Regions from separate parts of the Oceanobacillus sp. B139/18 genome, predicted to be linked through region 4. Evidence: riboswitches for the same ligand, from Rfam matches in the RefSeq annotation. Region 4 holds a riboswitch; each other region holds the start of a gene.

Region 1 (7,927 bases), on a different contig from region 4:
ATCAAGACGGAAGCCCATGCCCTGCACCTACGAAAGATAATCTGCTGGTTTTTTATATAGAAAATAAAGATGAAATCATGCATGTCGTAAATCGTTTGGCCCAAATGGGATATAACGAAGTAGAGCCAGAGAATCCCTATTGGAAAGACAAAGGAGTTACCATCGAAGATCCAGATGGCTGGAGAGTCGTTTTTATGAACCGCTCCTATGATTAAAATGAGATGTGTTATTTTTTAGAAAATTAGTAAGCTATCCTACCTTTCATGCTGATGTTAAAATGTAGTAAAAGAGGAGGTAATTATCATGACAGAAAAGAACGGGAAGGAAATTCTTTTAGCAGAGAGCGAACAGAATTTTAAAGCGTTATTTGAAATCATTGAATCTATACCCCCTAGAAAAAGAAGTATGACAATAGAGACAGAAGAAAGAGATAAAAATTTTCGGGATGTATTGATGCATTTATATGAATGGCATGCCATGCTTGAAAGATGGTACAGAGAAGGGATGGATGGAGATACGCCGTTTATGCCGGCACCAGGTTATATGTGGAGAACAATCAAGCCGCTTAATATGCAAATTCGGGAAAACTATCAGGATGTAACGATGAATCAAGCCATAAAAAAATTGAAGTTAAGTCATCATCGGGTAATGAAGTTGATCCAATCTCATACAAATGAAGAAATTATGACGAAGAAATATTATAAATGGACAAAGACCAGTAATTTATATGGATATTTTGCTGCGAATACTTTCAAACATTACATATGGGCAATCTCCAAATGTGAAGCTATTGCAAAGTCGATTAAAGAAGGGGAAAATAGCTTGAATAAAAGAAGAATAATTAGGTAAAGATTTGAGAAGGCATACTGGATATACTTCAGAGGACATGGCTTATACAATAATCAAGAAGAGCGAAATGATTTTCTTAAATAATTAATGTGCACAGCGTACATCACAGCGCTTTATAATGCTGATAACTGGGAGAAATAAAACATCATTTGAAGTAAGCCGAATTTGCGACAGCTCAAATGATGTTTTTTCCCATAAGGCTATAGGATAAATCAACCCAACTTACTCGTATCCATACCAAAGGATTTCTCTAATCCTTTTATTCCTGTATCAGTAACTTTTACAGCACGGCCAGGTAATCTCTCAATCCAGCCTAAATCAAACAATTGAAGTAAAATGGCATTTCCGAGAGATCCTGCCAGGTGATAACGTCTTTCACTCCAGTCCAGACATTTTCGGGCAAAGTGTCTTCGTTTTTGTCGTAAAGCATCCAGGTCGATTTTAAAGCTGTTAAAGAATTCTTCTCCAGCCTTCGTTACTATAAAAACGTCTTGATCTTCCACCACATATTCTTTTTCTACCAAGGCCTCTGTTATTAATACACCAAGCTTACCTGCTAAATGGTCATAACATGTTCTGGCAATTTGAATTTTTTCAGAGCGTGAAAAATCCTTCAACGAATTCACCTGGGCAGACGGAGCAAGAACAGTCAACATTTCGATTGCCTGAGCAACCTCGGCGTTCGCAATTCGAAAATAACGATGCCGGCCATGCTTTTCCACGCGAAGTAAATTTCCTTCTACCAGTTTTGATAAATGACCACTTGCCGTTTGCAAAGATACATTTGCCCTTTTTGCTAATTCGCTTGCAGGAAGTCCATCAAGATCAAGAAGAGCTTCTAACATCGCAGCTCTTGATGAATCAGCCATTAGTTTTGCAACATATGAAAAATCAGGTCTGCTGCCCATTATTATTCCTCCCAAAACATTCATACTTCGATTATAGCCGAAGTATCTGCGTGCTACAATAGGTTATACAATATGACAGGAGGATTATGAAATGAATACAAATGAATTGATTACTCTTAATTTTGAAGAAGTCCGGCGCAGAAGCGAAAAAGTTTGGAGAGCAATCCCAGAAGAATTGCTGCAATGGAGACCTGATGAAAATGCAATCAGCTGCTCTGAAATGATTAGGCATGTATTAGAAGGGGAGTTTCTCTATCATCAAATTATCCTTGGCAGAGGGAGTAGGGCGTTAACCAATATATCTAATCCTTTTGAGGATAGAGTATTTACAACAGTGGATGATGAATTGGAATTTGCTAAGAAGTACCGCAATGAATTTATTAAATATATTAAGACAATACATATAAATGATTTAGAAAATATTGAAATTGACCGTTCAGATGTTGGTTATAAAAGAAAACTGGGCGATATGTTATTGCGGATTGCATATCATGAATCTGTGCATACAGGACAACTGTTAAGTTATATGAGAACAATGGGGGTAGAACGCCCTAATATATGGGATTAATTTTTTTCTTTATTATGATAGATTATAAAAAGCTGTTTTAAGTTAAAATAAATTACCAATCATTTTAAAACCATTCATGTATCTCATCAATAGAGCACGCAATGGTTTTTTTATGAAATTAAACAGTGTACATCGGAAAAGCTTTTCATCAGCTTATCCATATTAACCAAAGCAAAATCCTTTGATGTAAAGAGGGCTTAACTGAATAAAAATGTTACAAAATAAGCGGAATGATTTGTTGTTCTCTTTCAAATATGATATTATGTTCTATTGTTGATTAAAAAGTAAATATTTTGTAAGGAAGTTGGTATAAAATGGAAAGCGAAAATACATTTGAAATTAAAAAATATATTCCGCTTTTCGCGGTATTATTATCCGGTGCTTTTGTCACCATATTGAACCAGACGCTGCTAGGGACTGCACTTCCACCCATCATGAAAGATTTGAATTTAAGTGAGAGTACAGCGCAATGGCTACAGTCGGTTTTTATGCTCGTAAATGGGATAATGATTCCAGTTACGGCTTTTTTAATTGATAAATTCACAACACGTAAATTATTTATGACTGCAATGGGATTGTTCACTATCGGCACGTTTATTGCAGCAATTTCACCAAACTTTTCATTGTTATTGGTTGGGCGGATTTTGCAGGCTTCAGGGGCCGGCATTATGATGCCGCTGATGCAGACGATATTATTCCTGACCTTTCCTGTTCATAGAAGAGGTACAGCAATGGGACTGTTTGGACTAGTTATTGCATTCGCGCCGGCGATTGGCCCGAGTCTCTCAGGCTGGCTCGTGGATCAGTTCCCATGGCGCAGTGTATTCTATGTTGTACTGCCGATTGCTATTTTAGATATGATAGCGGCTTACTTCTTATTGAAAAACGTAACAGAGCTGAAGAAACCGAAATTGGATATTTTATCGGTCATCCTTTCTACAGTCGGCTTCGGTGCAATTCTATACGGTTTCAGTGTCGCCGGCGACGCAGGGTGGCTCAGTCTTCAGGTCATTCTTACGATTGTTATCGGCAGCATTTCTCTCTATTGGTTTATTACCAGACAGTTGAACTTGAAAGAACCGCTTCTTGAATTCCGGGTATTCAAACACAGCACATTCACGTTAGCAACGGCGCTTGGAATGCTGGTCTTCGCTGCGATGATTGGGACAAATGTTATTTTGCCGTTATACATGCAGAATATGGTTGGCTTCTCGGCGCTTGAATCTGGGCTTGTCTTGTTGCCCGGTGCGATTATAATGGGATTCTCCAACCCGATTACCGGTTATCTTTTTGATAGATTCGGAGGAAAATGGCTTGCTCGGGGCGGCTTGTTACTGCTAGCCTTGACAACTTTTGCATTCACGAATTTATCTGCGGATACAAGCTTCAACTATCTGGCAACCATGAATGCCATTCGCATGATTTCGATTGCCATGGTAATGATGCCTATGACAACCATGGCATTGAACCAGCTGCCTAACGAATTGATTCCGCACGGGACAGCAATGAATAATACATTCCGCCAAGTAGCTGGCTCGGTTGGTACAGCAGTGCTTGTAACAATCATGTCCACTGCAGCTATACCAGGTGAGGATATCAATGGTATTATTCATGGTGTGAATGTTTCCTTTATCGTAGCAGCAATTATTGCTATCGTTGGATTTATTCTTTCTTTTAAATTAAAAGAAGAGATAAAACCGGGAAATCGTGTCAGCTAAGGCTCTAATATCAAGCTAAATAAAGTACCAGGCATTGTAACAATTGATTATTGTTAGATGTCTGGTACTTTTTTTGATGGAGTATTGAAGAGAGTATTTACATTTATAGTTTCCTTCATAGAATTCTAAGAAAGTTGATCGGACTTGGTATATGGTATAATGGTGGTTAGCATCATTTGGGACGAATAAAATATAATGGAAGAAATTTAAAGATCAGAGAACTCGTTATTTTTTACACTTTAAGAAAGCATAAAGAATTCAAGGAATAAAGTATAAGTGCAACGTTTTTGATGGGGCGAGTAATCGCAGTCCCAACTAAGGCATTCGCGAAAGGCTTGCACTCCAGAGTATAAGGGATTCTAAGAAAGTAAAATACGCTTTCAAGACTCCCCCTTTAGGAAAAGCTTGTCTGCTGCATGCAAAATTTGTAAATATTCATCCTTTTTCTAACGGAAATGGAATAACCTCTAGATTACTTATGAATTTTGAATTGATGAAGTCTGGATTTCCTCCAATTACAATTGAAAAGGACGATAGATTCAAGTATTACGAGGCTTTAGATATTTCTGGAACAGAAGGGGATTATGAACCCTTTCTATTGTTTATAGCCGAGCGAGAGGTGAAAACGTTAGAAAATTATTTAGCTTTTTTAAAAGATTTATAAATAGAACCTTCATTTAGTAGAAGTTTATCGGCACATAGGATGTGATAGGATGGAATTAAATCAAAAAGAAGATGAATTTGCTACGAAAACTACAGCTCAAAATTTGGGGAGCGAATGGCTCTAAACTAACTGAGCGATAAAAAAGTTGTTACTGTCGTTTCAGAAACATGAAAATTTAGGGAAATCTTCAGTTGATATTGTAGTACAGTGAGTTAAAAGAATATATATTCATTAGGATGTAATAGTCCCTTATAATATAGGTATAGACAAGGAGGATTCAATGAATTTTGAATAATAAAAAAATGGATTTTTCTACCCTTGTTGCCAATTTGCTTACTGTTGGTCTAGTAATGGGTAGTATCGCAGTTATTGTAGCCATTCCTATTTTAATAACATATGGTTTATCTAATATTTTAGCAGGCTGGAATCTTATCGAAATACATTTTTTTGATAGTATTTTTATTAATTTTCTTTACTTCGGAGGATTGCTTTTTCTGTCTTACGTGGTGGGGATGCTGTTTGATTTGTTATATATGCTAATCCTTAAAGCAGCGAAAATGAAACAGACAAAGAAAGTAATGCTTTGGAGTTATGTCGTTCAATGGTTGCTTAGTGTTAGTTTTTATAAAATATGTATTGAGCCCCTATTTACGAGGGTTAGTGTATCATGGGAAGGAGCAGCTATTTTATTTTTTTGCTTGTATTTTTCTGCTTTTGTGATCAGTGAAGATTATAAAATTTTTTCCGATAAAAAAAGGTAACGCAATTTTGATTTAAAATCGATCGCAGAAAGATTCCTATATTTTGGGATTCTCCTTGACGAATTCATTGCTTCCATGTAAAGTAAACTGTAATTATTCGTATAATTCCATATATTCTTATCGAGAAAGGTGGAGGGACTGGCCCGCTGAAGCCTTAGCAGCAGACGTTGATTTGTACTGTGCTAATTCCAGAAGCATTTTTGCTTGAAGATAAGAAGAGATTTTATCATATCGAACCTCTTCTATTTTCGGAAGGGGTTTTTTTTAATGGAATATAGAATGAATATAGGAGACAAAGAGGAAGGGGTATTCGATGGCGATATCAGCAGAGACAAAAAATACACGGGCTCCATTCAGAGCAGATCATGTAGGGAGTTTTCTTCGTCCCAAGCGTTTAAAAGAAGCGCGTGCCCAGAGGGCAAAAGGAGAAATCAGTGCAGAACAATTGCGTCAATTGGAAGATGAGGAAATTATCAAACTGGTAGAACAGCAGAAAAAAGCAGGTCTTCAATCGGTGACAGATGGGGAGTTTCGCCGTGCCTGGTGGCATTTTGATTTTCTGGAAGGCTTCGATGGCGTGGAAGGCTATACCGCGGAGCAAGGCTTGCAATTCACTGGTGTGGAAACGAAAAAACGAGGCATTAAGGTAACCGGTAAAATTGGTTTTAGTAATCATTATATGATTGAGCATTATAAATTCCTGCATGGTATTGCCGGGGATGCGGTTGCAAAATTTGCGATTCCGAGTCCGAACATGCTCTTTTTCCGGGCGGATTTTGAAGAAGGAATTTATGAAAATGATGAAGCCATTATTGATGACCTGGTTGCTGCTTATCAAGGGGTGATTCAGGCATTATACGATGAAGGCTGCCGCTACTTACAGTTGGATGATACGTCCTGGGCAACCTTTTTCTCAGAGAAGGGCAGAAATTCGTTGCTTGAAAAAGGAAGAAATCCAGAGAAAACAGCTGAATTATGTGCGAGAGCAATCAATGAATCGATTGCGAACAGACCGGATGATATGCTGGTAACAATGCATATTTGCCGGGGGAATTTCCAATCTACCTATATGTCAAGCGGCGGTTACGAGGCGGTGTCAGAAACGATTTTTGGCGGTTTACAGGTGGATGGTCTTTTCCTGGAGTTTGATGATGACCGCTCGGGCGGATTTGAACCTTTACGCCATGTGAACCGTGATGATTTATTCATTGTGCTGGGTCTTATCACGTCTAAGTTCAGCGAGCTGGAAGATCCGGAGGCTGTTAAAGCAAGAATTACAGAAGCGGCGGGCTATGTACCGTTGAATCAGCTTTGCCTGAGTCCTCAATGCGGGTTTGCTTCCACAGAGGAAGGGAATTTATTGAGTGAGAAACAGCAATGGGAAAAAATCCGGCATGTTGTGCGAATTGCTGAAGATGTGTGGAAATAAGGGATATGAGAAAAAGGAGATTTGGAGAGGTGGGCTTTCCAAATCTCCTTTTTGCCGAACTTTTTGAATACGTACTATGAGTCATTTAGAGAAGATTGTTTTGAATGAAAATACTTTTGAGTTAATAAACCAGTATTGAAAACGGAAGCTAAGGTGATGAACAAAAATAAATTTGCCATTATGTCACTGATTCGATAAGTAAAATTAAAAAGTAAGTAAGTGTTTATGATGAATAATAATGAAACAACTGACGAAAGGATGAATTGATTTTTAAACGATTTGAACAAAAAAACGCTCCTCTCTTTGTCAACCTAATTTAAATTAAGGTTAACATGCGGGCGCGAAAAATTAAATATAAATTCTAAAAAAATTCAAACAAAGAAAGAAATCATTATAATTTTTTGATATATTAGTAATAACAATAAGGATATTCAGCTGTTTGATCATGGGAAATAAAAGAATTTATACGAATGATAGTACATCGTTTCAAATAAAAGGGAGAATGTAGAATGGAAATTCGCAGTTTGCAAAGTTCGGATTATGATGTCCTGATTCCGCAGATAAACGACTGGTGGGGCGGGCGTGATATGGCAGGGATGCTGCCTAAATTATTTTTTCAACATTTTAAGAATACCAGTTTTATCGCAGAAGAAGATGACGAGATGGTAGGTTTTTTAATTGGATTTTTATCACAGGATCAGTCAGATGAAGCATATATCCATTTTGTAGGTGTACACCCGGATTACAGAAAGAAAGACATTGGAAAAACACTTTATGAGAAATTTTTCACCAAAGTTAAAATGTCTGATCGGAAAATCATCCGCTCCATCACTTCTCCCGTGAATAAAACGTCGATTGCGTTTCATCAAAAAATGGGCTTTGTGTTGGAGCGAGGAGACAAAACAGTAGATGGTGCAGCAGTAAAAGCAAATTATGATGGGTTTGGCAATGATCGCGTTCTGTTTAAGAAAGAGCTGACATAAAAAGGGAGGAAATAAGATGAAAGCGGTTATAATGAATGAATTTGGCG
Region 2 (7,927 bases), on a different contig from region 4:
AATTGATCCAGATTCGTCAGCAGCTCTACTTGAAAAGTATCCTGCTCTAATACATAATACTCGCCGATCAATGAACCATTTTTTCTGGCATCCACAGCCGCATCCGTGTCAAACGTTTCATGACCCACTGCTTTAATCTGTCTTTCTTCAAATAAGAACTTCAGAGCATCGAGCCCCCATCCGGGTAAATGACTGTCTCCATTCTCATCCTTATTCTCAAATGCACCTTTATCCGGCCAGCGCTTGCTCCAATCTGTCCGTAACGCGACAAATGTACCCGCTTCAACCTTTCCATGCACCTCTTCAAAAGCTAAAATGTCCTCCACCGTTAAAATATAATCATGGTTTTCTCCGGCCGCTTCTGATTTATCAATCACAACGATTGGGAGGACAACTTCTTTTAAATCCAGCTCCTCTAAATAGCGCTGATCACGAACAAAATGAATAGGTGCATCAATATGTGTGCCATATTGTCCGGAAACACTGAACTGCTGTGCGAAAAACCCGTCATCATGCGTATATAATGTTTCAAACTCGGCATCTTTAAATGCGGCAAAATGCGGCGAATTAGGACCGAATGTATGTGTTAAATCTACCCATGTTTTTGATTTTAGTGTTTCTAACGCGTGTAAGATTTCATTTTCTTTGGTAACTGTCATGATAAGCCGCCTCCCAATATATTGTTTTACGCTTTTGTTTTGTAATCTGTGATATGATCCTGCAATGTTTCATCTTCACCAAATAAAAAGTGTTTATGCATATCTGGAGAATAAATTGAATTAATTGTTTCGATGCCGACAGCTTCCGCAACCGCACGCAGCATTGCCGGTGAAGCTCCACAGCATAAACCGATATAATTCACGCCGATGCTATGTGCTTGTTTCGCCCATTCTGCCAGCTCATAGCGGTTATGATATAGCGGATCCAGAGAAGTCGGGAAGGTTGTTTCCGTTGGTAAATGACAGCTGCACCCTCCATCCGGCAAGTTAAAGAAGGTTGGATTCTCTTCTGTTGTCCGGTATGGAATCGGCAGTGCTCCAACATACCCGTCTACTTTGTCACGAATCTTTTCTAAATACGGCTGCATCGTGTCCGGCCCCCGGAAACAGTTCATCCCAACAACCAAGGCGCCGTTATCCTCTAAAATCTTACATGACTCTTCCACTGTGTAACCATCACGTAAAATGTTTTCACCCATTAATCCCAAGGTAATAACTGCCGGTAAATCATATTTTTTAATTTCCTCTAAAGCAATCAATGCTTCTTCATGGTAATAAAAAGTTTCTCCGTTAATATAGTCAACATCCTCATCCTTACACCATGAAACCATTTCATTAAACATCGCTCTGACTTTATCCTTGGATTCCTGATCTTCCGGATTAAAAATATTGGTGTTCGATATATTTCCTGCAAACAGAGCTTCCTCTGTCGGATGTTCCTTTGCTACTTCCTTCGCTAATTTAATAGCATTTCTATTTAGAGGCTCTAATAAGTCCTCTTTACCGATAATGCGCATTTTTTCTCGGTGTGCGTTGTATGTAAAGGCAAGCACTACATCGGAACCTGCTTTCATGTAATCACGATAAACTGCCTTTAGCGTTTCCGGGTTATCCAGCGCTACTTCGGGTACAAAGGAGCCCGCCTGCAAATACCCTCTGCGCTCCAATTCAAATAAATATCCTTCCCCTGCAATAACTGTTCCTTGCTTTAATCGCTCTTCCAAACTTCTTTTCGCCATCGTTCCATTCCTCCTGTAAGCTTTTAATTATTTGGTTCGCTGCGGATAAGTCGATATAGACACGAAAAAACCTCTTCTTTCAGAAAGAAGAGGTTTTGAGTACGATATCAATGTCTCTTCTTATCTGCTAGCTAACGCTACTGGAATTGGCACAGTTCTTTTATAAGTCTGTTGCCGAGGCTTCGAAGGGCCAGTCCCTCCACCTCTCTGGATAAGAAAATGTATTGCTATTTATTTGTTGTAGATAACTATATATCTATTTGAATTCCATGTCAATAAGAAATTTTAAAAATATTTCAGCGGTTTTTGAATCGGTTTGAATGAATCTTGTAAATATCTCATATCATAGAGAGAAGTTCCAAACACGCACGGCTTTATATCTCTAAGCAGATGTTTAAATTCCGTAAAAAAAAAAGGAATGTTAATTTCATGGAGAAAAATTCATAAAATGTTCAAAAAGTATAGACACACCCGAAAAATAAGCATATAATACAAATTAATTCTAAAACATGTAGACATTATATTGAATTTATTCTTCATTATTGGTATAATTAATTCTTTCGCTTTAAGAAATCGAATCAAAAAATATATTTATCATACGGAAGGGGGCGTAGATGTTGAATAGATATTTGATGATTGCTTTAATGATTATCCTTTTGCCAATGACACAATTATTCCCAGGTGTACATCACAGCTACGTTCTCACCGATCATGAAATGCTGATTGATTCCCAATCATCACCTGATTTAGGCGTTGGCGGAAATGACCAGCAAGATAAATCATTTATAGCAAGTCCAGGTTTAGTCATTACCTTATTCTTATTAGGCAGTCTCTGTTTATTCACTACGATTGTGCGGGTCAACCGTACGAAACAGCTGCTGACACCTGTTTTCTATCAATCCAATTTCGTGGTTTAAGCCTCTTTTAATAAAAAAATTAAAAATTAAAAGAGGAGGCAAAAACTATGATGATTTTCAGATTAATTGTTATTGGGTTCTTTTCACTGACTGCATTGTCCGTTTTCACTTATCAAGGTGTTGAGGTATTTCATGCAGTTGCGGATATATTCAGAGCAAAATCATAAGCTATCGTGTACCCCTTCGTACAATAAGCTTTTTCACCCTATACTAATCAAAAGGCAGCCAATGAAATGGATTCATTGGCTGCCTTTTTTGATTTAAGAGAAGTCGATGCTTTATTTAAAATTACCGCCGCGTACTTCTGACACATCATAGACAGTTACAAATGAAGTGGCATCGATATCTTGAATCGTTTCTTTCATTTTACTTTCTTCCAGTCGTGTAATCACACATTTAATTTGTTTAAATTCCTTTTTGGAGTAGCCGCCTTCTACATGCTGTAATGTACAGGCACGTCCCAGCCGGTCGCCAATTTCTTTCATCATCTCATCTGCATGCTCGGTAATGATATAAACTGCTTTTGTACTGCTTAATCCTTCTTCAATAATATGAATGACCTTGGAAGCTATGTAATAAGCAATACCGGACATCAGGGCCCCTCTTAATCCAAACACCGTGGACACTACGATAAATACAAATAAATTCAGAAATAATATTAAGTCACTCGTTCCAAAAGGCAGCTTTCGGGATAATAATACAGCAAGCATATCAATCCCATCCAACGCTCCTCCATTACGTAGTGCCAGTCCCATGCCAAATCCAATAATGATCCCGCCGACAACAGTGACAAGCAGGGTATCTCCTTCGATTTCAATAATAGTTGGAATATGATGCATCAGGCTGGTGCTTATAGCCAAAGAAGCAATACCGAGGATAGAGAAGATTGCAAAACTCTTGCCGATTTGTTTATATCCTAAGTAAATAAAGGGAATGTTTAAAATAGCAATCAGGATTCCTAATGGCAATCCGGTCCACTGCGAACCGACAATACTTAACCCGGTTACACCGCCATCAGAAACATTATTAGGTATCAATACAGCTTCTAGTCCATACGCAGTAATGAACCCGCCGATGATAATAATCAATCCTCTTGAAAAAAGCATTGCCTTTCTTGTTTTTTTCGATTGTGCTTTCTTCATCCAATGTTCCTTTCTTCGTCATACATTTTGTTACCCTAAATTCCAATGTGTTTAGGTTCCCACATTTCACATGGAATAACCTGTACTTTTTTTAATATTATTTATTATACGCTTCTCGATTTCAAACTCAACTATTTTGCAGGTGAAAAATGTATAACGTGATAAGGACATGCTCTATCATTAAAGCTCTTTTTTAAAAACATAACTCACCTTCGAATACCCCATTCTTTTTTGATAAAACCGATGTGCATCCTGACGCTGCAAGCCTGACGATAAAGCAACAGATGAAAAATTATGTTGCTCTGCCCATTGATGGACAAATTTCAAGAGCTGTTCTCCATACCCCTTCGAACGACTATGTTCATCTGTTACTAAATCACATACCCATACAAATCTGCCATAATACAGTGTGGTCATTGGTTTAAACCCGACAACAGCAACCATTTTCATTCCTTCGTACAAAGCGGCTAAATGGTAACGATCTACCTCCACTGCTTCTTTTACAAGTTCCAGATAGCCGGATTCATCAAGATGCACTCGCAATTGACGCATTACCTTATACGCCTCCCGCCATGCTTGTTCTGTTGTTAATTCCTTTATTTCCATAAATAAAGCCCCTTCCCCATAAAATAAGCTTTGATTATTCGATTGATAATTGCTGTTTCTCTATATGCATCCCTTGTTTATCCGTAAAAAGAATAATATCTGCCTTCTCTTTCAATGGATGCATAAAATGGCTGTATTGTATTCTTCTTTCCTGATGTGATTTTTGTATATTCTCCAGATTTCGATTTCGTTCCGTAGTATCCCGACTGGAACGACGGGTTAATTCGGTCTGTCCATCCGTATAAAGGTAAATTTGCAAATCTAAATAATCAGGGTTTATAAATGCCACACTCATCCCTTCAAAAATAGTAAGTTTTTTATTTGGATCGATTAATTTACTCGGTAGATAATCTCTATCGATTGTGCTCCATTTCATACCTGCAAGCGTCATTTGTATATCACGTTCCAACGCTTCTGTATAATGAGCCAAAGGATGGCAGGCCGTCATCTTAGCCGTACGGACTTCATTTTGAAAAGTATACGTAATTTGAGTGTCTCTTCGAAGCGCTGAATGGACGATATACGGATCTGTACATATCAAATTTGCATCCTGGCAGAAAACTTGCTTCAATTGGTCTGCAAATGTCGTCTTTCCGGCTCCTCCGTGCCCTGTAATACCGATAATGATATGTTTTTCCTGCCTGTTTATCCATTCCGTCAAATCTTGTATGATATTATTCATCGTTTTCCCTCTCCATCCCTACATTTTATTTTTAGTCATTTCATACATCTCACAGCCAAACACAACGGCTAATTCATTTTCACAATACTACTGATATCCTTCCATTCATATACAAGTAAATCAAGCACGTCATCAGCAATTTGAATATTCTTTTTTTCAATCATTTCTGCACCGAACTGTTCATAGAACAAACGGCTGTCATTTTCCGACAGAACTTCAACTCGGACAGTATAGATAGACTGCTCTACAAAACATGTAAAGCCAGTTAATAATAGCATTTTCCCTATTCCTTGCCCTTGCCAGTTTTCCAGCAAGTAAACGGCTGTAATTTCACCGATACGGGCTGAATCAGCTGATTCCTTTACCGCTATATTCAAGAATCCGCCAATCTGTTCCTCCGTATCTACAGCTACAAATGTAGTGCTTTCATCAGCTTGAATGGTATCTTTCCAATTTTCTACCCTATCTTCCACTGATAATCGTTTTAAAACCCTATCTGCCATAATTCCCCGATAAGTTGTCTGCCAGCTTTCTACACTTACTTTACCAATTGCGCCTGCATCCGTAACATCTGCTTTTCTAATCAAAACCATCCTGCCCCTCCCTTAATCGCTTTACTCATTACTTTTCGCTTGCCGTACAATAGTTAGAAACATTCTAAGTCAGACTCTAATTATAGCAAATATTTTTATTTTTCCGGTAATAAAGTACGTTTAAAGGAGGTGAAACCAAGGAATAGCTTTATACGTATAAATTTATTGAAGAGGTGATGAAATTGAGAACAGGTGAAGGCTGTATGAAATGCGGAAGCCGAAATGCAGATAAAAAGGATGTATCCATGACCGGTTCAGGTTTATCCAAGGTGTTTGATGTGCAGCATAATCGATTTACGGTTGTCTATTGTCAGGATTGCGGTTACTCCGAATTTTACAATACAGAAAGTTCTACAGCGAGCAATGTATTTGATTTATTTTTTGGAGGATAATTTACTCGGAAAACAAGATAAGATAATTAAATTTGATTTCTTTCTAAGTTTTTTGCAGCAGAAAAGAAGCATGGTTCCTTGAGCCATGTTTCTTTTTACGCATAAACGCTTTATCTGCTGTTCTATATAAATATACTGTACAGACGAAAAGCATCTCTTTACATTTACTAATCTCTTTTGATAGAATGATTCTCTGTATGTTTTTAAATACATTATAAAGGAAGCCTATTTATTATGCATTTATCAAAAAAATCTTTTGCAAAAAGATACTATATCGTTTTATTACTCTTGGCAATTTTATTGATTGCAGCCACATTGCGTTCACCAATCACGTCTGTTGGTCCGCTTATTCCACTTTTCCGCGGAGAACTGGAAGCTTCCAATGCCATGATTGGACTGGTAAACACGCTGCCATTACTTGCTTTTGGCTTGTTCTCTCCCTTTGTCCCAAGAATATCTGGCAAACTTGGAATGGAAATAACACTATTGATTGCGATGGTTTTCCTGTCCATCGGTGTATTTATTCGGGCAAATGGCGGAATGGAGTTGTTGCTTTTTGGCACAATTTTAACTGGAATGGCAATCGCAGTTGGAAACATCCTGATGCCAGGGTTGATTAAGTCTACTTTTCCTTATCGCATGGGGCTGATGACTGGGATTTATTCTGTTTCAATGAATGCATTCGGAGCACTTGCCTCTGGTATTTCCGTACCGATTGCTTCCATATCCGGATTCGATTGGCGACATGCGATGCAAATATGGAGCCTCCTATCCGCAGCCGCTGTCGTCGTCTTATTACTGCGGCTGCCTGCCAGACGCTCATCTGGCAAAAAAGTGTTTGTCGACGTCAAAAGCCAGCCATCGAAAGCTATCTTCAAATCAAAGATTGCCTGGGCCGTCACCTTTTTTATGGGACTGCAATCACTGATACCATACAGTTTATTTACGTGGCTTCCGGATATCTTTATTTCGAAAGGGTTTGGGGAAAGTGAAGCCGGATGGTTAATTGCCATTTATCAAATCGGACTGATCCCAACAACATTTATTGCACCAATTATTGCCGGAAGGATGCAGAATCAGCGGCTGCTTGGCTGCAGCGCCGGATTATTATTTTTCTTTGGTTTGTTGGGAACGCTTTTCACTTCATCCCATTTAATTATTGTCTTTCTTGTATTAACAGGTGTTGGTGCCGGGACGGCGTTCAGCTTAGCCATGATGTTCTTTGTCCTGCGTACTAATTCTGCTATGGAATCTGCGCAATTGTCCGGCATGGCCCAATCTGTAGGATATATTGTCGCTTCTACAGGACCGCTTTTCCTTGGAACCATTGCTGACAAAACGGGAGGCTGGACGGTGCCGTTTATTATTTTAATGACTGCAGCTCTGATTATCGCTTTTCTCGGAACCATTGCAGGGAAGAACGAAAAGATTTCCTTTGAATCGAATAAAGAACCCGCAACAAAATAATTTATTGAGTTATTTAAATAGACGCTGCCTCTATCTATGGAGGCAGCGTCTATTTTTCTTACCACCATAAATTTTTTATCAGTATTACCATTAAAGAAATTTGCCGGGAAGAAAGTCAATACTCTGACAACCTTGCATCCTTATAAAAAACGGGTTATCTAAATAATGACATTCAGATAACCCGTTTATCTCATTCCTCAATTAATATAACGATAATCCATCAGCTGATTCAGCATGTCAATTTCATCCTGCAGCTTAGCTCCGATGTTCGTTTCCCGAACCTTCTTCCGCTCCAGCTCTTTGTCTACGACCCGGCGGACAGATAAAACATCCGCTCCATTTAAAACCACATCCTCTTTTGAATTAAAATGCTGGTGGGCGACGAGCTGC
Region 3 (7,927 bases), on a different contig from region 4:
TTGATTCAACTTCATCCTGTCCATCCTTTAAGCCTTCTTGAAATGCAGGATCCTGGACATAGTTTGCTTTTCCATACCCTTTTTTCAATGGGGAGTACTGATGCCTCATATCATCTTCACGCCACCCGAGAATCATAGTATCCACGGTGACCACTATCGCTTCATATCCGGCTTTTTCTGCGCGTTCTGCCATACTGTAGGAAATAGCATCATTATTGGACCAGTATAATTGAAACCATTTTGGTCCATGAGGAACAGCTTCCGAGACTTCTTCGATAGATCTTGCTGTAACAGTGCTTTGAATGTATGGAATATTCATCGAAGCCGCAACATTTGCAATGGCAAAGTCAGGTTCTTCATGAACCATTTTTAAATGTCCTATCGGAGCGACCATTAATGGGGAAGCATATTCTTTTCCTAAAATACGTATAGATGTGTCCACTTCGGAGACATTACGTAAAAACCTGGGAATAATCGAATATTTCTCAAAGGCTTCTCTGTTTTTTCTTAACGTTTCTTCCCCGCCGGCACCAGAGCGGATGTGGCCAAATACTTCTGCCGGCAGGGCATGCTTTGCTGCAGCTTCAAGCTGTGCAGTGCCAATTGGAAAGGAATCTTGTATGGTTATATGCTCTAAGAAAGAGCTTTTCTTGGATGAGGTTGTCATATTTTTTCCTCCAATTAATCTTTTTTCAATCGTTCGGCGAGTCGGTTTCCAAGAGACTGAAGACCTTGAACGATAATAACGAGCATAATAACCGTAACGTACATGACGTCTGTTTCATAACGCAAGTGTCCAAATCGGTAAGCTAAGTCACCCAGGCCTCCAGCGCCGACTAATCCGGCCATAGCAGTTGCCCCGATAAGGCTGATTGTTGCGATGGTTAATGCAAGAACAATGGCTGGTCTCGCTTCACGCAGCATCACATTCCAAATAATTTGATGTGTCTTTACTCCCATCGCTCGATATGCTTCGATAACACCTTGGTTGACCTCTAACAGGGAGGATTCAATCAGTCTGGCGATATAAGGAGCTGCATTGACAACGAGCGGCACAATAACTCCTTTTACACCAATGGTTACACCTACAATCAATTTGGTGAAAGGAAGCATAAAGAATAAAAGAATAATAAATGGAATGGACCGGATGACGTTAATCAGCAGGTTTAAAGACTGATAAACAAACTTATTTTGCAAGGGTTGTCCCGGACGTGTCAAAACTAATAGAATAGCTAAAATAACGCCGATAATAACAGCGAAAAACAAAGAGATTAAAACCATTTGAAGAGTTTCTATTATGGCATCATAAAACTCTGAACCCCATTGATCAATAAATGCCTGCATGTTAATTCACCCCCAATTCTTCTACTTCTACGCCTTGTTCTTTTAAGAAGGAGAGAGAATGTTCTACTTGATGCTCACTGCCAATCAAATGAACGACAAGGTTGCCGACAATGCCATTTTTTAATTCGATAATATTGGCAGTCAGAATATTCGGCTCTACATAAAATTGCTGTGTTACCTTAGACAACAGCGGCTGACCTGTATTTTCACCAAGGAAGGTTAAACGAATTACTTTGCCTTCTAAATTCAATTCATCAATTAAACGATCCGATAATTTTCGTTGTGAAATGGTATTTAAGAACTTTTTAGTCGTCGGCTGTTTAGGTTTTGTAAATAGTTCTATCGTCGAACCTTGTTCAATGAGGTTTCCGTTTTCAATAACATAGACATAATCGCATATTTTTTGGATAACGTTCATTTCGTGCGTGATTAATAGTATTGTGATCCCAAGCTCTGCATTAATTTTTAATAATAGTTCGAGAATGGAATTTGTCGTTTCTGGGTCGAGTGCGCTGGTTGCCTCATCGCTCAGGAGGACCTGTGGCTCCTGTGACAGCGCCCTGGCAATAGCGACACGCTGCTTTTGACCGCCGGAAAGCTGGGAAGGATAAGCATCTTTTTTCTCAGATAAATCGACAATATCTAAGTATTTCATGACTCTTTCCTTAACCTCTGCCTTCGGTACGCCGAGTAATTTTAATGGAATCGCAATGTTATCATAGACACTGGCAGTCCTTAATAAATTAAAATGCTGAAAAATCATGCCGACCTTTTGTCTTGTTTGCCGGAGCTTTTCTTTTGACAGCTTCGTTAAGTCGGTTCCATCAATCCAAACCTTTCCTTTCGAAGGAGACTCCAGTAAATTGACACAGCGAATTAATGTACTTTTTCCTGCACCGCTGTAGCCGATTACGCCATGGATTTCTCCTTTATTGACAGAAATCGACACATCGTCCAGTGCAGTAACATCCTTTCCTTTTTTGGAGGGGAAAACTTTTGTGACATTCTCTAATTTGATCATCTGCTGTTTTTCCTGCCTTTCTATCATTATGCTGCAGTTGATAGGTAATATTGTTTGCAGCTGTCTTGTCAGAATCGATACAATTTCTAAAAAAGAGCCTCTCTAGGGTAAGAGAGGCTCGAAAATGTAATCTTATTTTCTGCTCTCATCTTTCAAGACGGGTGTCTTGCTGGAATTAGCACCTTTTTAAGGTTGCCGAGCTTCAACGGGCCAGTCCCTCAGCTGCTCTGGATAAGAGGTGTGGTAGCAATTGAATTGTATTCTTTAAAAGTATCTTATTTTACAAGTTTCGTCAATATTTATTTTTGAAACAGCTGCAGTTTCTCAATACGTCGAATAGCTTCACGAATACGATCCTCTTCTACGAGTAATCCGACGCGTATATAACCTTCTCCATTCTTTCCGAAACCATTCCCGGCTGCAACGGCTACATCCGCCTCTTGTAATAAATAATCAGCAAATGTTTCACTTGTAAATGCCGCTGGTACAGGGAGCCAGGCAAAGAAAGAGCCTTTCGGTGCAGTGACTTCCCAGCCGATACGTCTGCATTCTTCTATGAGAACATCTCTGCGCTGTTCATAGCGTTCCACAAGCGAGGTGACACAGCTTTGGTCCCCTAATAATGCTTCCGCAGCTGCCTTTTGAATAGCTGGGAAAAGACTGACAAATAAATGGTCCTGCAGAATATTAATCGCTTCGATCATATCTTTGTTGCCAGCAGCAAAACCGACTCGCCAGCCGGCCATATTATAGGTTTTGGAAAGGGTGTACAGCTCAACGCCGACATCTTTCGCTCCTTTTGTCTGTAGGAAGCTTATTGGCTGATAGCCGTCGAAACCGATGGCTCCATAAGCGAAATCATGAACAACACCGATATCATTTTCCTTCGCTAACGCAACGGTATCTTCAAAAAATTCTTTCGTTGCGACACCTCCGGTCGGGTTGTTTGGATAGTTGAGATATAATAGCTTGGCAAGTTTCTTTTGTTCCGGCGTCAGGGCAGCATAATCTGGTAAAAAATTGTTTTCCTCTAATAATGGAAACGTGTCATAAGTAACGTCTGCTAATGAAACACTGGACAAATAATCTGGATATCCAGGGTCTGGCAAGAGCATTAATTCGCCTTCATCCATAACAGCTAAAGGGAGTTCTACCAAGCCAATTTTACTTCCGAACAAAATAGCAATTTCTGAAGCAGGATCTAAATCGACATTATATTCTCTTTTATAAAACTGTGCTGCAGCCCCTTTTAATTCATCGGTACCGCGGAAAGGGGAATATTTATGGGCAGCCGGATTTTCGGCGCTTTCCTGAAGTGTACGGATAATATGCGGCGGTGTCGGCTGATCCGGGTTGCCTTGTCCGAGATTGATAATATCTCTTCCTTCTTCCAGGGCTGCAGCGACTTTGCCGGCAAGGGATGCAAAAAATTGAGCAGGAAGCTTTTCTACACGACGGGATAACTTCATCATCTATCGACCTCTTTATACTAGTTTGTGAATTTTATAATTACATCTAATAGTATAAGTTTGCAGTGCGATTGTCTATAAAAAATATGAGAAAACAGCAAAACAAGGCAGGATGGGAATTTTTTCCGTGTCTCTTATTCATCCCTTTTTCCGTTGCATTTCATATGTGAAAGTAGTAAGATAGAAATCGTGTCAAATTATGTTAAATAATTAGATAATTCCAAGAATTATTTGGTTTGGAGGTAGGAGGAATAAAAATGAATACCAAACTGCGTATAGGAAATTATTTAGCAATTGCATTTATGTTATTTGCTTTATTTTTTGGAGCGGGGAACCTGATTTTCCCGGCACAGCTCGGACAATTATCAGGAGATAATATTACCCCGGCTACGATTGGCTTTTTAATCACTGGAGTAGGGTTGCCTTTTCTGGGTATTATGGCAATGGGCTTCTCTGGAAAAAATAATCTGCAGGAGCTTGCCAGCCGTGTCCATCCTGTTTATGGTCTTGGGTTTACGGCGTTACTTTACTTAACAATCGGACCATTCTTTGCAGCTCCAAGAACAGGAACAGTGGCTTATGAGGTTGGTATTGGTCCATATGTAAGCGAAGGATCTCAATCAACGGTTCTCTTGATTTTTACCGGAGTCTTTTTCTTAATTGCCCTGCTTGTCTCGTTATTTCCATCTAAAATTGTTGATAATATTGGGAAATTTTTAGCGCCAGTGTTGGTTGTTTTACTGCTTGTTTTATTGGCAGTTGCCCTCTTTAATCCGATGGGGACGATTCAGGCTCCAGAGGAAGCATACCAGACTTCCGCCTTTTTTATCGGATTTTTAGAAGGTTATAATACGATGGATGCTTTGGCAGCACTGGTATTTGGGATTATTATTATTAATGTTATCAAAGGGTTTGGAATTACAGATAATAATCAAATTCTCTCTGCGGTGACGAAGATAGGCTTAACTTCGACAGCACTGCTGGTTATCATCTATGTAGGAATCTCTTACCTGGGTGCAACAAGTGTGACAGAATTAGGTGTATTGGAAAATGGAGGGCCTGTGTTAAGCGGTGCTGCAGCGTATTACTTCGGTACATTTGGAACGATTTTGCTGGCTGCTATTATTATATTAGCTTGTTTGACCACTGCTATTGGTCTGATTACAGCAAATGCAGAGTATTTCCATACCTTGTTTCCGGCGATTGCTTATAAGCCATGGGTATTCTTCTTTTCCATTTTAACTTTTGTCATAGCTAACTTTGGTTTAGAAAATATTATTGCTTTTTCTACGCCGGTACTTATGTTCTTATATCCGCTGGCAATGGTATTAGTTTTGCTGACGTTCGTATCACCGTTTTTCAACCATTCACGTCTTGTCTACATCCCGACTATTGCAGTTACGTTCATATTTAGTATCATAGACGGTCTTGTAGCGCTTTATCAGTCATTAGAATTAGAGCTGCCTGGATGGTTAGATACGCTTATTGAGACACTAGGCGATACTCTTCCGCTTTATGCAGAAGGTTTGGGCTGGCTTTTGCCGGCAGTTATTGTCGCAGTCATTATGATTATTGTCTCGAAAGTAAAAAAATAAAATAAAACCTGGCTGTTGGATTTTTTTATCTAACAGCCAGGTTTTTTAATTATCATTTTTTCCTGCAATTCCGTAGAAAAACAACTTCATTAATTCTTCTGTCAGCGGAACGAGCTGTTCGATGGCATCTCCTTTTTGTAAATAATCGCTAAACATCTGAAGGTAGACGAAGATAGCTGTATCGCTGATAGCAGGATCAATAAAACCTTCATCCCTGCCCTGTTGAACGAGCTGCATCATTGCTGGAAGTGCCTTTTCCTGGTAGAGACGCTCGATAAAATTACCTGGTATTTTATATTGCTCCATCATATAATTGGAAAATTCTTCGTGTACATCATTTACGATTTGTGCTTCAGAGAAGATAAGCTGCTTCATCTTCTCTTCATACGATATCGGCTTTTCAATGAGTTTATGATATATTTCCCACATTTGATTCGTATAGTAGACAAGCACTTCATGCAATAATTTTTCCTTGCTATCAAAATAATTATAAATGGTTACCTGCGACACACTTGCTTCCTTTGCAATCTTTGAGATGGAAACCTTTTTGATGCCATTTTTTTTAAATAATGCTGCGCTTGTATTTAAAATCTTTTCTTTTTTGATTGATGTTCTGCGTTCAAATCCATCCATAGCCTGTCACCCCCGTAATTATCACAGTGTAACTGGATGGGACTGGGACTGCGGTTACTCGCCCCACCGAAAACCATTGCGATTACTCGTCCCATCGTATAGAGCTGTGTGTCGAAAAGCCCTCACTGAATAAGGTTTTACTTTATCATATCACATTTAGAAATGAAATATAAATATAATAATATTTCAAAACTTATTGACGTAAAATTATTTTATCTATATTATGAAATATATCAGGTTAAATATTTCAAAACTTTCAGGGGAGGATTTCTTATGACTGTACTGCAGCTGGACCGGGTATCAAAACGATTTGGTGATTTTCAAGCACTGGATCACGTGTCAATGGAATTAAGAGAAGGAGAAATTTATGGATTTATCGGACCGAATGGAGCGGGGAAGTCAACAACGATACGTATTTTATTAGGAATGTTAAAGGCAACAGAGGGGCGCGCAACCTTATTTGGGAAGGATGCATGGAAGGACGCTGCAGATATTCATAAACGCTGTGCCTATGTACCGGGAGATGTGTATGTATGGCCCAATTTAACGGGCGGAGAAGTGATTGATGTTTTACTGAAAATGAACGGGAGCTATTCTGAGAAAAAACGTGATGAATGGGTAGAACGATTTCAGTTTGACCCGACGAAGAAAGCAAGGTCTTATTCGAAGGGAAACCGGCAAAAAATTGCTCTGATAGCTGCCTTTGCTTCAGAAGCTGATTTATTTATCCTGGATGAGCCGACCTCGGGACTTGACCCTCTGATGGAGCATATTTTTCAGCAGGGTGTAAGAGAAATGAAAGAAGCAGGGAAGACAGTACTTTTATCCAGTCATATTTTATCGGAGGTCGAGAAGCTTTGTGATCGTGTTGCAATTATTCGCAAAGGAAAAATCATTGAAAGAGGTACACTGGATGATTTGCGTCATTTAACAAGAATGCAGATGCAGGTAGAAACCAGAGAAATTCCAGAAGGATTCGCAAATCTGTCCGGTGTACACCAGTTAGAAGAAGCAGAAGGACAAATTACTTTTCAGGCAGATACAGATCATATGGAGGAGATTATCAACTATTTAAATAAATATGGCGTACGGAAACTAGAAAGCACTCCGCCGACGCTGGAAGATTTATTTATGCGTCATTACGAGGGACGAAGCAGCGAGGAGAATGCGTGATGAGAAAACATATCAAAGGAACGGGGATATTGTTCCCTATTTTAATGAGACAGCATCGACTGCGGCTGCTGCTGTGGCTGTCTGGACTTGTTCTGGTAAGCTGCTCTGTAGCTTATGCGTACCCAGACCTGTATCCTGATCAGGCATCCAGAGAAGCTTATTCCATGACGATGGAAAATCCGGCCATGATTGCCATGCTTGGAATAGGGTATGATCATTACCAGAAGATTGGCAGCTTATTTGCGCTGGAGATGCTATTATTTTCTGCCATTGCGGTGGCTATTATGAATATTTTACTCATGTCGAAGCTGACAAGGGATGATGAGGAGAATGGCATCTTAGAGCTTGTTCAATCTCGATCTGTCGGACGTTTAAGCTATCTAACGGCTTCCTTTATGGTCATGCTGTCTGCGAATGTTTTATTCGTTATCCTGCTTGCGACAGCAATGGGCTTTATGCAGATAGACGGCTTTGGATTTTCTGGAGTTGTCCTTTATAGCAGTCTTTTGGGGAGCTTTGGACTGCTGTTTGGTACTATGACAGCATTCTTTGCTCATTTTTCGGTCACTTCAAGAGGAACTAGTATTTTGGGGTTTGGTGCGTTGTTTTTCTTCTATATTTTACGAGCTGTCGGGGATGTGGAAGCGGCGTTTTTATCTTGGATCAGTCCGCTTGGCTGGTTATCAAGAGCG
Region 4 (7,927 bases):
ACGCTTCATCTACAGCAAAGATAAATACATTTTCTTTTTTATCCCCATGACTCGCTATTGCGCTGAGCTGAGATAATTCGGTATATTCATCCACTCCGGCCCCGTCAAAATCATCCGCAGACACGATGGATTGCTGCAGACGTAAATCGGATTCCTCTGTTAGAATAACACCGTCTGCTTCCCATTTATCAACAGCCTCCCGATTAAGCTGCTCCAGTCCATTGGCCAGACCGGATAAAAAGAATACAAGATAAGAAATAAGTACCAGCACACCTATAACTAAGGTGAAACGCAGCTTGTTGTTCTTTATTTCATTCCAAGCTAAAAACATTCCTTCACTTCCCTTGATTTTATTACAAACACCTTTTCTTATTCCCCTTTTAGAGAATGTTTAACCCGGCATCTCAAGCGGTCAATTTGTATCATCTGTTAATTCCCTCAAATAACCGATAATTTCCTCCTTTTCTTGCGCATCCGGTTCTTCATATAATAACTGCTCAGCAAACTCCCAAATATCCTCCAGCCTTCTTCTTAACTGGTAAAAAGCAAGAGCATCTTGATTGATATGATAACTTTCATGATGCTGAAGGTAGACTTCCATAAACTGCTTCCAATAAGGCTTTTCTGTCAGAAACATCATATCTGCTTCAGGAGGAGCCAGTTTCAGTCCTTCCCAATCTATTAATAATAGCTTCTCCCCCTGCATCAAATTCCAATGATGCAAATCTGTATGACATAAGACCATATCGAAGGAAGCAGATTTCAGCTTTTCTGAAAGTTCTTTTATGCTGCTGATCCATGCAGCTATTTTTTCCCGATTTTCACGAAAAAGGGCATGTAGCTCCCCCGGGATATGTTTTTCATTGAAATGAATGACCTCTTCCAATTCTTCTAAAAAAGGCACGTCAAAGTCCTCCTTCAGAGCTTTCGTTGGAAAAGGGATTTCCTTCCCAAATGAGTGGAGTGCGGCTATTATATGTGCAAATTCTGATACCTGCTGCTTGGTTAAGCCTTGTTCACCAATGGTTTCCCCATCAATAAAAGGATACAGCAAATAACTATTTTCTGTGTCTTCACATTGATACTTCCCTTCCTTTGTCTGTAGCGGAACAGGAATTTTTCCTTTTAAATCACTGTTATATGCTAACCACTCCACAATGGGAGCATACTGGTCAATCCACGCGGTCAACTTTGGCGTAGAAGCACGTCTCTTTTCATATACCTTCAAAAAATAAGCAGCATCCTCCGCCTTTATTTCAAAGGCAAGGGACGCCCATCCTCCCTGTTTGGATTGTACGTGAACAGGATGGACTCCATACGCTTCCTGTAATATTGCAGTAAACGGATTCACTGCGATTCCCCCTTCCCTAAAAAGCTTGAATCCTACTGTAAATTCAAAAATGGCCGTTCTTTATTAATCCGGTCAAAAAACATGATGCCATTCAGGTGATCCATTTCATGCTGTACTAAGATAGAGCTATATCCCTTAAAGGTATATGTATGCTCCTCTCCCTCTGTATCAAAGGCCTGCACCTTTATTCTCTCATAACGCGGCACGTGTCCAGATACTTCCCTGTTTACAGACAGGCATCCTTCCCCTTCCGGAAGATAGATTATATTTGCAGCATGGCTGATCAATTTGGGGTTAATCAGCTTTAATTCCATTGTTTCCTCCTTTTCTGTCTGATATCGTATGACAAACATGCTTTTATTGATGCCAACTTGATTTGCTGAAAGCCCTGCTCCCGGCCTCAGCTGATATTTCTTTGCTATCTCAGGATCCTGACTGTTTTTCAAATACGTCATCATGCATTCCAGCTCTGTTTTCGTTTCCTCCGAAACAGGGAGAGATACAGGGTCTAACTGTTTTCTCAAAATAGAATCCCCCTCTTTTTTAATATCTTTCATCGTTACACGGTAGTCTTTATGAAATTTTGTCATACATAAACACCTCTTCTACATTTTTATCAAGCGCTCTGGATATTTTAAATGCCAGTTCTAACGTCGGATCGTATTTATCATTTTCCACACAGTTAATGGTTTGCCTGGAAACACCGCAAAGCTTAGACAGTTTTTCTTGTGTCATATTCGATTGCTTCCGTAATGTTTTAATCTTATTCTTCACCAACTAAGCTCCTTTTTGTCAAAAGTATTTGACAAAATTGTAGCATGGAATTCCTATAAATGTCCAAAAAGTTGGACAGGTTGAAATACGCACTCCCTTTTGGTACATACTAAAATAAGAAGGTTATGGGTGACTTTTTGTTTTATTGCAATGTAACTGATTGGGACTGGGACTGCGATTACCAATGTTGTCAGGTTAATGAATTTTCTTAAATACTCAACTTTCGCACCTAAGAATAAGCAAATATTTCTTGCTATTCCAAGATGAACATGTTCTTCATTACCATGCTTGCATTTTGGTGAAATATCCGGCCTTTTTGGAATTGATGATGGTGCATAGCTCCGCTCCGGCCAACCACTTCGCTTTCCATGGGGACGGCTTCAGCTAACTTGAAAAGAAAACCGCTTTTCAAGTGGATCTTCAGCTCGCCCTGTTCCCATAGGAGTCTGCGTGGTTGGCCTGCGCTCTGATAGGATTCTACAGCGAATGAAAGAAATAAGATTTTAATGAGCTGAAGGAAATAGCAACTTTCGTCTGAACAACCCAATCATGACAGCATGAATATGAAATACAGGGAATAGCATTTATGCTCAGAAAGTAATCTTGACGGAACATTTTACCATACAGCATGAAAAAGATGTTCTATCTGATTAAACATCTATTTGGTGAGTTGTTTTTTCACGTATAGAATATCCTACTAGCGGAGGCGGACCGTTTTGACTCCTGAGGGATCAGCACCATCTGAAGATCCACTTTTGCCAAGTGCTCTTCTTGGCAAAAGTTAGCTGAAGAGCGTGCCCCTAGGCAGACTAAGGCCGCAACGTCCTGTTGCAACGTCTGCACTAGTACGTCCTGTACGTCGGAAAGCAAAACGGTCCGCCGCAGCGGTCGCATTAACCTGACATCATTGCTGCGATTACTCGCCCCATCGAAGGTCTTTTGTATGATGCCCGCTTCAAGCATAGAGAGAAACTGAAAATTCTAAGCAGGAGAACCAACAGCCAATAACGGCCCGGTTGGTTTAATTAACATTTCGCAGGGAATGAAAAGGCCCCCGCGGAATGAAGCTTCCCTTTATTCCCCGAAATTTTGTGATGTTGTATGTATCTCCTTCTTATTAAAAGTGTTATCATAGTATATGTTTTCGGAAATACGAATAGGACAATCCTATTTTTGGAGTGATTATATTGAAGGCATGGTTAAAAAATCGGACCAGGACCGAATATATTACCGTCTGTCTATTACTAATCGGTTTTATCGCATCGATGATATTTATCAATAACAATTATGATTTATATGATAGAACGATTGTTCACATTACCGATGTTCAAGAAATAAATAGAGAAGATCAGCCAGATGAGCATGGCAATCAAGATGAAAAAGTCACCCAGCATATCGTTGGAGAAGTAAAAAATGGTTCAGATAAAGGAGAAATAACTGAATTTGATAATGAATATGTCCAGTCCCTGGCATTGGACTATGAGTTATCTGCAGGCGATGAAATCTTTCTTGCTCAAGACGGAGAAGCAACAGGGGATATTAAACGGGACAAATATTTCGTGTTTGTCGCATGGATATTCCTGATTATTTTATTAGCAGTCGGAAAATCCAGAGGTGCTCTATCCGCACTGAGTTTGTTTGTCAATGCAGCTATTTTGTCATTTGCATTAGATATTTATATACAGAATCCAAGCATCAGTCTTTCTGTTATTACTGCAATCAGTATTATTATTTTCACCATTCTCTCCTTATTGATGGCGACAGGATTTAACGAAAAAACCTATACAGCTATTTTAGCTACATTAATAGGGACCGTAATTTCATTGGTGATTGCTTATGCAGCACTGCATTTCACTGGCGAACAAGGACTGCGCTATGAAGAAATGGCCTTTTTAACCAGGAACCCGGAAACCATCTTTATGGCAGGGTTACTAATCGGTTCCTTAGGAGCTGTAATGGATGTAGCCATTACATTATCAGCTTCCATGTTTGAAATGTATGAGAAAAATAACCGGATTGATTTAAAAACATTAAAAAAAGCAGGTTACGAAGTCGGGAAAGATATCATGGGCACCATGACCAATATTTTATTTTTTGCCTATGTCAGCGGGTCCCTTCCCATGCTGTTAATCTATTTTAAAAATGCAGCACCGTTCGGCTTTACCATATCAATGAACCTTTCCCTTGAATTAACACGTGCTTTAGTCGGCGGAATTGGGATTGTATTGACCATTCCGATTGCCATCTATATTTCCATTTTCTTTATCCGGAGAAAGCAGGCGAAATTATGAATGTACTTGTATTACTGGCAATCATATTATTTGCATTAATGGCTTGGGTCGGCGGTATGAAGGGCGTACGCTCTTTTATTGCCCTCTTTATCAATTTTATCATTGTGCTTATGGCTGTATTCGTCATGAATGACCCGTCCGGGAATCCAATTATTATTACGCTTATTGCATGTGGTTTCATCAGTGCTGTCAGCTTGTTCTTCATCAACCGGGTAAATAATAAAACGATGCTTGCTTTCTTATCTACGATTGCAACAATGGTTATTTTAATCTTTTTCATTATTATTTTAACCGAACAATCCATGATTTATGGACTTGGGGAAGAAGAATCTGGAGAAATCACAGCTTTCAATGTGCATATTGGATTAAATTTCATTCAAATTGCTACAGCTGTGATTATTATGAGCACGATTGGGGCGATTGTAGATACTGCCATTTCAATCACCTCTCCGATGCGTGAAATCCACGACCAGAATCCGGAAATTTCCAGAAAGAATCTATTCTTCGCCGGCATTCGTATTGGCCGTGATATTCTAGGTACAAGCACAAACACGCTATTCTTCGCCTTTTTCGGAGGGTATATGGGGCTGCTAATCTGGTTTAAGGATTTAGATTACTCTCTTGGCCAAATTATAAATGCCAAAGTGTTCAATGATGAAATGCTTGGAATCCTTATTTCGGGCCTTGGCATCGCTCTGGTTATTCCGATTGCTTCTCTGATGAGTGCATATTATTTGAAGAAGCAGAAAAAGGACATCGCGTTGGATGAGCAGAAATAGGTAAAAGCAGCCTTACGCTGTTTATGTTTAGAAATAAGCCCGAATGATTCCGCTTGGAATACATTCGGGTTTTTATCTACAATATAAAAACGTCCATTACATCATTAAACTTAATGATTGTAAAATCCTTTTGACCCAGCTTATCAACTATAGCTATGTGCTCGTCTTGATAGTTAATGCTGTCTATATATCCTTTTATATGATGAACATGACAATCCTGATAGCATTTCACTTCAATAAGCAAATTATCTTTATGTGCGATAATTAATTGAAAGCAATTCTGCTTCCGTTGCCGCTCATTTAACATTGTTTTTTCTTTCGTATTCCTTTCTTCCTGTACACCAATATTCAAGCCCCGACGCTCCTTTTTACACACCCTATGGATAAAATATTTTCTATCTTAAAGCTGCGCACCTGTTTTTTATAGTAACAATAAGCAAGAATCCTTTTATCATCTATACCTACGACGCGAATAACACGCTGCGTTACATTGTTATGGCGGTCGATATAATAGATCATGATTTTTTCCTTTTTATCCAGAGAATGATGAAGTAATCCAATCATATTTATTCCTCCAAATAAGAACTTTTGTTCTGAACATTTGTTCTTATTATATCAAAAAATAAGAAAGAGTAAACATGAAATAAATGGATGAATGTGTTTTAAAAGAAACGAGCGATAATCCGTTCAAGTATTTGGATTTTGGGACCAAAAATGGTGCTGATTAACATAATTAGCCCGCCAGCTCCCTTGCATCAAGCTATATTTGACTTTTCTCATATTTCATATTAAAATGTATCCACAGTTACATAAGAACTCTTATTGAGAGTGGCGGAGGGACTGGCCCGATGAAGCCCGGCAACCTTTCTAGAACTCGTTCTAAAAAAGGTGCTAAATCCTGCAAAGTGCATAATGTGCTTTGGAAAATAAGAGAGGACGTTTCGTAAATGAACTTATTCAACCTCTCTAGAACAAAATAGAGAGGTTTTTTATGTAGCATTTAAACACATGTAAAAGGGGTTATCTTACCATGCAAACAGTTACTGTAAAGGGATCGCCCAGCCATTATCAAATCGGTGAAGGTTCTCTGGAATACCTGATAGAAAATCTGAATGACTTGCGGGTGAAGCGGATTGCTGTAGTTGCCGGGCGTACTGCTTGGGAAAAAGCAAAACCATATCTTCCTTCTGCATTGCTGGATCAAATAGAGGAAAAAGATATACATACTGCAGATGGGCATTGCACCGTGGAACGAACTGACAGACTGGCCTCGATTTATGAAGAACAGCAAATAGATGCTGTCATCGGCATCGGCGGGGGAACAGCTCTGGATATTGCCAAAGCAGCGGCTGCCAATGCGCAAATAAAAAGTATCTTAATCCCAACGATTGCCGCCACCTGCGCAGCTTGGACGCCATTAAGCGTCTTTTATCAGGAAGATGGTGCTCATTCTCATTACACTGAGTTTCCTGAATCTAATACACTCGTAGTGGTAGAACCAGCAATTATTGCAGAAGCTCCTGTAAAATACTTAAAAGCAGGCATTGGCGATACGTTAGCCAAATTCTATGAAGCTCGCTCTCTAGTTGAAGCCTTCTACCCTGAAGGCACGCTTCCAGTCTGGCTGCAAATATCTCAATTCGCCGCTCGTGCCTGCAAGGATATTTTGCTGGATGACAGTGAAGCAGCAATCCAAGCTTGTGAGAGTAACCAAGTCACTGATGCTCTTATTCGTGTTATCGAAGCAATTATCGCAACAGGCGGTATGGTTGGCGGCTTCGGCGGAAAAGCTGGACGAATTGCAGGTGCGCATTCCATTCATAATGGGTTAACTGCTGCCCCGCAGATTGCCGATTCACTTCACGGGGAAATTGTATCCTACGGCATTTTAGCTCAGCTTGCTATCGAACAGGATAAAAACGAGCTTACGAAGCTATTAGCTTACTATGATACATGGGGCTTCCCGACAAAATTAGCAGACTTCTCCATACATACGGATGATCAGGAGCTGCTGGAAACCATTGCGAAAAAAGTGACACGGGAAGAAGAATCCATTCATTTGATGAAAGAAGAAATTAATGCAAATACCGTTATCGACGCATTTTTACAACTTGAGAGTGTTACTAAATAAAAAAAGAAAGTAGGAAAATCATCATGAAAAAGAAATATTTACTTCTTATTACAGCTTTATTATTCGTTTTCCTCGCTGCTTGCGGAGGAGATGAGGAAGAGAGCGGTTCAGATTTACTTGAAGACGGCGTATTGACAGTAGGTGTAACAGCCGGTCCACATGAAGAAATTGTTGAAAAAATAGCTGAAATTGCAGCAGAAGACGATTTAGAAATTAAAACAGTTGTTTTTAGTGATTATGTGATGCCAAACGTTTCACTGGATGAAGGTGAAATTGACATCAGCAGCTTCCAGACAGAGCCTTTTATGGACAGCATGGTGGAAGAAAGAGGCTTGGATATTGTGAAGGTAGCAGATACCGTTACTTTCCCGATGGGAGTTTATTCCGAATCGGTTGATTCTCTGGAGGACCTTCCTGATGGCGCAACATTAGGGCTCCCTGGCGACCCTACAAACAGCGGACGTGCTTTATTATTATTTGAACAAGCTGGTCTTATCACATTAGAAGAAGGCTTGGGTGTAAATGCAACCGTAAATGATGTAATTGACAATCCGAAAGACCTTGAATTACTGGAATTAGACTCTGCACAAATTCCAAGACA

Evidence for each region. Region 4 has a riboswitch for S-adenosylmethionine ahead of ACZSMY_RS15855 (iron-containing alcohol dehydrogenase family protein). Riboswitches for the same ligand answer to the same signal wherever they lie in the genome.
Region 1: linked by a shared signal. The riboswitch ahead of ACZSMY_RS07090 (5-methyltetrahydropteroyltriglutamate--homocysteine S-methyltransferase) and the one ahead of ACZSMY_RS15855 (iron-containing alcohol dehydrogenase family protein) in region 4 are both predicted to bind S-adenosylmethionine.
Region 2: linked by a shared signal. The riboswitch ahead of ACZSMY_RS14600 (homocysteine S-methyltransferase family protein) and the one ahead of ACZSMY_RS15855 (iron-containing alcohol dehydrogenase family protein) in region 4 are both predicted to bind S-adenosylmethionine.
Region 3: linked by a shared signal. The riboswitch ahead of ACZSMY_RS22730 (methionine ABC transporter ATP-binding protein) and the one ahead of ACZSMY_RS15855 (iron-containing alcohol dehydrogenase family protein) in region 4 are both predicted to bind S-adenosylmethionine.

The regions. Positions count from the first base shown of each region.
Region 1 is NZ_JBVFXI010000001.1:1,462,315-1,470,241, reverse strand. It holds gene ACZSMY_RS07125 (VOC family protein) at 1-215, shown strand, start outside; gene ACZSMY_RS07120 (ClbS/DfsB family four-helix bundle protein) at 304-849, shown strand; gene ACZSMY_RS07115 (ArsR/SmtB family transcription factor) at 1,062-1,757, opposite strand; gene ACZSMY_RS07110 (DinB family protein) at 1,849-2,325, shown strand; gene ACZSMY_RS07105 (MDR family MFS transporter) at 2,640-4,043, shown strand; gene ACZSMY_RS07100 (Fic family protein) at 4,366-4,707, shown strand; gene ACZSMY_RS07095 (hypothetical protein) at 4,995-5,468, shown strand; SAM riboswitch class I at 5,583-5,685, shown strand; gene ACZSMY_RS07090 (5-methyltetrahydropteroyltriglutamate--homocysteine S-methyltransferase) at 5,782-6,897, shown strand; gene ACZSMY_RS07085 (GNAT family N-acetyltransferase) at 7,407-7,880, shown strand; gene ACZSMY_RS07080 (quinone oxidoreductase family protein) at 7,897-7,927, shown strand, end outside.
Region 2 is NZ_JBVFXI010000004.1:397,845-405,771, reverse strand. It holds gene ACZSMY_RS14605 (cyclase family protein) at 1-659, opposite strand, end outside; gene ACZSMY_RS14600 (homocysteine S-methyltransferase family protein) at 686-1,738, opposite strand; SAM riboswitch class I at 1,856-1,956, opposite strand; gene ACZSMY_RS14595 (hypothetical protein) at 2,353-2,655, shown strand; gene ACZSMY_RS14590 (YitT family protein) at 2,934-3,797, opposite strand; gene ACZSMY_RS14585 (GNAT family N-acetyltransferase) at 3,978-4,403, opposite strand; gene ACZSMY_RS14580 (phosphoribulokinase) at 4,438-5,085, opposite strand; gene ACZSMY_RS14575 (GNAT family N-acetyltransferase) at 5,154-5,678, opposite strand; gene ACZSMY_RS14570 (zinc ribbon domain-containing protein) at 5,882-6,070, shown strand; gene ACZSMY_RS14565 (CynX/NimT family MFS transporter) at 6,305-7,537, shown strand; gene ACZSMY_RS14560 (fructose-bisphosphatase class III) at 7,735-7,927, opposite strand, start outside.
Region 3 is NZ_JBVFXI010000016.1:229-8,155, reverse strand. It holds gene ACZSMY_RS22740 (alpha-hydroxy-acid oxidizing protein) at 1-667, opposite strand, end outside; gene ACZSMY_RS22735 (methionine ABC transporter permease) at 682-1,350, opposite strand; gene ACZSMY_RS22730 (methionine ABC transporter ATP-binding protein) at 1,346-2,365, opposite strand; SAM riboswitch class I at 2,508-2,603, opposite strand; gene ACZSMY_RS22725 (aminotransferase class I/II-fold pyridoxal phosphate-dependent enzyme) at 2,665-3,834, opposite strand; gene brnQ (branched-chain amino acid transport system II carrier protein) at 4,092-5,429, shown strand; gene ACZSMY_RS22715 (TetR/AcrR family transcriptional regulator) at 5,475-6,062, opposite strand; gene ACZSMY_RS22710 (ABC transporter ATP-binding protein) at 6,336-7,235, shown strand; partial or broken gene ACZSMY_RS22705 (ABC transporter permease) at 7,235-7,927, shown strand, end outside.
Region 4 is NZ_JBVFXI010000005.1:192,062-199,988, forward strand. It holds gene ACZSMY_RS15815 (ABC transporter permease) at 1-331, opposite strand, end outside; gene ACZSMY_RS15820 (aminoglycoside phosphotransferase family protein) at 413-1,351, opposite strand; gene def (peptide deformylase) at 1,384-1,941, opposite strand; gene ACZSMY_RS15830 (helix-turn-helix transcriptional regulator) at 1,925-2,125, opposite strand; gene ACZSMY_RS15835 (YibE/F family protein) at 3,304-4,416, shown strand; gene ACZSMY_RS15840 (YibE/F family protein) at 4,413-5,195, shown strand; gene ACZSMY_RS15845 (YolD-like family protein) at 5,272-5,547, opposite strand; gene ACZSMY_RS15850 (hypothetical protein) at 5,544-5,759, opposite strand; SAM riboswitch class I at 6,012-6,128, shown strand; gene ACZSMY_RS15855 (iron-containing alcohol dehydrogenase family protein) at 6,226-7,326, shown strand; gene ACZSMY_RS15860 (MetQ/NlpA family ABC transporter substrate-binding protein) at 7,350-7,927, shown strand, end outside.